2 regions of the Pseudomonas sp. ChxA genome follow, and region 1 is predicted to be linked to the other one. Evidence: riboswitches for the same ligand, from Rfam matches in the RefSeq annotation. Region 1 holds a riboswitch; the other holds the start of a gene.
The links. A riboswitch is a leader RNA that binds a small molecule or an ion and turns the genes downstream of it on or off. The one in region 1 is predicted to bind manganese.

Region 1 (2,189 bases):
CGATGGCCGAACGCAGGCTTGAATCCGTGGGTAACCCGGCAGGACGCCGGGTTAGCCGCGCTGGGCCAAGGATGGCCCATCGCGGCGGCCCACGGATTCAAGCCGGAGTGAGGGCATGCCGAGCCATAGCGAGGCACCGAGTGTTGGGGCGAAGACTTTTTGGTTACTTTTGTCTGGGCCGGCATTCCGGTCTTTACAAAAGTGACCCGCTGTAAGAGCGGAACCCTACTCAGCCGTTACCGCAGCAACGGATATGTACACCACCAAAAGACCGCCATCGCAGGCAAACCAGCTCCCACATATAGCTGTTCAGGACTTAAGTCTCGTAAACTTCACGCGGACAAGTGCTCGTAGAGTATCGTCGCACCCACCAGCATCAGCACCACGCCGCCGACCATCTCGGCGCGTTTGCCCACCACCGTCCCCAGCACCCGCCCAAGCATCATGCCGATGGTCACCATGGTCATGGTCGCCAGGCCGATTGCCGCCGCAGACACCAGAATATTCACATCGACAAACGCCAGGCCTACGCCCACCGCCAGTGCATCGATGCTGGTGGCAAAGGCTGTTACTGCGAGAATCATGAACGAATGCTGGCTGGGTTTCTCCACCTCATCGTCATCGGCCTTGAGCCCGTTCCAGATCATGTGCAAGCCCAGCGCCACCAGCAGGGTAAAGGCGATCCAGTGGTCCCAGTCCTCCACCCAGCGCGTGGCGGCGTGGCCGATGGCCCAGCCGATCATGGGCGTGATGGCTTCGATCACACCAAAGATCAGGCCGGCGCGCAGCGCTTCGACCAAGCGTGGTTTGTGCAGGCTGGAGCCTTTGCCGATGGCCGCCGCAAAGGCGTCCGTGGACATGGCCAGGGCGAGAAGAATAAGAGAAATGGGGTTCACGGTAAGGCTTCCAGTCGGGCTGTATGAGTCAACGACACAACCACACGCCCGACTTTAGGCATGGATGTGTCGCTGGTCTCACCAACCACAACGGTGTTCGTACCACGGCAGGTTGCCGAATATGTTGATACGAACGCTTCTGAACGGGTCAGAAGCCGGTTACTCCCCAACGAAGGGCCGCAGCATAGCTGGCCAGATATGAAAAAACTGTCAATGCCCTGCAAATTCCGCTGAGCGACGTCCGGCAAAGTTCTACGACTGTCACGCCACCATAATAATTTTCGACACCAATTCCACCACCGTCTTGGCCTGCAACTTTCTCATCAAGCGCGCCCGGTGCACCTCCACCGTGCGGTGGGAGATCGCCAGGCGTAGGGCTATTTCCTTGGACTTGAGGCCATTGACGATGTGCATGGCGATTTCCCGCTCCCGTGGCGTGAGATCGCCGGTGCCTTGGTGGGTGCGGTCCAGGCGTTCGAAGTGCCAGATCATCAGCTTGAACGGGTCTTTGGGCGTGAGGGTGTAGCCGTGGGACTTGGCCCAGAACACTTCGCCGTTCTGGTGCTGCATGAAGCGCTCGTCGGAATAGAAGCCGTTTTCGCTCTCCAGCAACCAATCATGGCTGCGCTTGCCAATGGCGTGGTAGTCAGCCTGGGAAGGGTAGATCAGCAGCGTCAGTTGGTTGACCAATGCGTCGCGCGAATAGCCGAACAACTGCAGGAAAGCCTCATTACAGTCGACCATCACGCGGTTGCGGGTGACCAGTTGCGGCGCGGGGGAGAGCTGGAACGCCAGGCGTTCTATGTCGTGGAACTGCTGTGCAAACGCGTTCATTGGGCATCCTGCCTCTTCGCTTTTCTCAACTGGGGCTACTTAGCCATGTAAGTAGTTGCACGAATTGGCGCGCGCCCAACGGTGGGTCATTGTAGGTAAATGTCCGCACCAAAAATAGAAGAAATTGATTATGCCAGCTGATTGCGTCTCCATTGTTGCTGCCGGTCATTCACGTTTTGGTCGCCTTGACGGCACCAGCTTGGAGGATCTGATCGTACAGGTCACCCGCGAAGCCCTGAAGGACGCGGCGATTGACGCGAGCGAGATCGATGCGTTGTTCCTTGGCCACTTTAACTCCGGGTTGGTGCCCGATGGGTTCCCGGCCTCACTGCTGCTGCAGGCCGACCCCGGGCTGCGCTTTAAACCGTCGACCCGCTGTGAAAACGCCTGCGCGTCCGGCTCGGCGGCAATCCTGGCCGGAGTCCAGGCGATCCTGTCCGGCAGCGCCGAGTTGGTGTT
Region 2 (2,189 bases), on a different contig from region 1:
AGCGGTCGAGCTGGAAAGCCTGGCGCAAGTCTTCGAAGTGCCACTGGCCGAAGGGCCGCTTAAGGTGGTGAGCCTGCCCGGCGTGTTCAGCCACGGCCGCCTGGATCGCGGCACCGAGCTGCTGTTGGAGCATCTGGACAAGCTGCCAAGCGGGCATTTGCTCGACTTTGGTTGCGGCGCCGGCGTGCTTGGGGCGGCGGTCAAACGCCGCTACCCGCATAACAGCGTGACGATGCTCGACGTGGACGCCTTCGCCGCCGCCAGCAGCCGCCTGACCCTCGCAGCCAACGGCCTGCAAGCCGAGGTGTTGACCGGTGATGGCATCGACGCCGCGCCGATGGGTTTGAACGCGATTTTGAGCAACCCGCCGTTCCATGTAGGCGTGCACACGGATTATTTCGCCACGGAGAACTTGCTGCGAAAAGCAGCGAAACACCTGGCAAAAGGCGGCGAACTTCGACTGGTTGCCAACAGCTTCCTCAAGTATCAACCGCTGATCGAAGAGCACCTGGGCGTGTGTGCGATCAAGGCTGAAGGCAATGGTTTTCGCATTTACCGTGCCAAACGCGGCTAATGGCGATTTGAAAAAGAACGCTTGCCGAATGGATTTTGCCTAGGCAGAATCCGCTCCGTCCTAGGGGAGTAGTCTCCCACGAGCGCCATGCTCGTCCGGCATACGTCAACATACTTGGTCAACAGACCATGGCGTATGCGACCCAGGAGTCCGCACAGACGGACCGGGGTTTGACAAGACCTATGACACGCACACCTTACCCGGGGCGGGAAGGCTGTACGTGTCATAGCCGTGTCGACCCGCCCCTGGAAACTTACCTGATGCTGGATTCATTACTCGTACCTACCGCAATCGTTGCCTTGGCCGAAATCGGCGACAAGACGCAACTGCTCGCGCTCATCCTTGCCGCACGCTTTCGCAAACCCTGGCCGATTATCGCCGGCATTGTCGCCGCGACCCTGGCCAACCATGCGGCCGCCGGTGCCGTGGGGGCCTGGTTCGGCAGTTTCTTCTCGGATGCGGTGTTGCACTGGATCCTCGCAGCGAGCTTCTGTGCCACGGCGCTGTGGACCCTGGTGCCGGACAAACTCGACGATGACGAAGCCAGTACCACGCGCAAGTTCGGGCCGTTCCTGACCACGCTGATTGCGTTCTTCCTCGCCGAAATCGGTGACAAGACCCAGATCGCCACGGTGATGCTGGCGGCGCAGTACCCGGAGTTGTGGCTGGTGATTATCGGCACCACGCTGGGCATGCTGATTGCCAACGTGCCGGTGGTATTGGCGGGCAATTTTGCCGCGGAAAAACTGCCGCTGACCTTGATTCGTCGACTGGCGGCCACGGCGTTTTTCATCCTGGCAGTGGTGGCGGTGTACAAGGCCATGCAAAGCAGCGGCTGGATCTAAACCCGATGTAAACCTGTGGGAGCTGGCTTGCCTGCGATGGCATCACCTCGGTACACCTTACAAACCGAGTCGCCTGCATCGCGGGCAAGCCCGGCTCCCACACTGGACCGCGTTAACTCAGGATTTTTTGGCCTGTTGGTAAAGCGGCATCACCTTCGGAATCGCCGCCTGCAACGAAGCGATTCGGCTGTCGGACGCCGGGTGAGTGCTCATGAACTCCGGTGGCGCGCCTTCAGAAGCCTTGGCCATCTTGTTCCACAAGGTGATCGCGGCATTCGGGTTGTAACCGGCGCGGGCCGAAAGCTCCAGGCCGATCAGGTCGGCTTCGTTTTCATTGGCACGGCTGTTAGGCAACGTCATACCGTAGTTGGCCACGGTATCGGCCAATGCCAGGCTGTCCTGGCCCAGACCGAACAACGCACCAGCGCCCTGCTTGGCCATCTGGATGCCATACGCCTTGGACATGGCCTCACGCCCGTGTTCACGCAAGGCGTGGGCAATTTCATGCCCCATAACGGCAGCCAGTTCGTCGTCGGTGAGCTTGAGCTTGTCGATCAACCCGCTGTACACGAAGATCTTGCCGCCAGGCCCACAGTTGGCGTTCATCTCATCGCTTTTGATCAGATTGACTTCCCACTTCCACTGCGCCGCGTCCGGGCGGAAGGTCGGCGCCTGGGCGATCAGGCGGTTGGCGATGGCCTGCACGCGCTTGGCGTTGGCGCTGGTCTTGTCGAGCATGCCCTTGCCACTCGCCTCGCCCAGCGTCTGCT

Region 2: it holds a riboswitch for manganese, as region 1 does, so the genes downstream of both, P5706_RS27870 (TMEM165/GDT1 family protein) here and mntP (manganese efflux pump MntP) in region 1, are expected to answer to the same signal.

Annotation. Positions count from the first base shown of each region.
Region 1 is NZ_JARPMK010000001.1:3,013,622-3,015,810, forward strand. Features, by position in the region: gene mntP (manganese efflux pump MntP) at 333-896, opposite strand; yybP-ykoY riboswitch at 909-1,076, opposite strand; gene P5706_RS13535 (LuxR C-terminal-related transcriptional regulator) at 1,158-1,730, opposite strand; gene P5706_RS13540 (acetyl-CoA acetyltransferase) at 1,861-2,189, shown strand, end outside.
Region 2 is NZ_JARPMK010000002.1:483,121-485,309, forward strand. Features, by position in the region: gene P5706_RS27865 (methyltransferase) at 1-574, shown strand, start outside; yybP-ykoY riboswitch at 625-746, shown strand; gene P5706_RS27870 (TMEM165/GDT1 family protein) at 835-1,419, shown strand; gene P5706_RS27875 (M48 family metallopeptidase) at 1,537-2,189, opposite strand, start outside.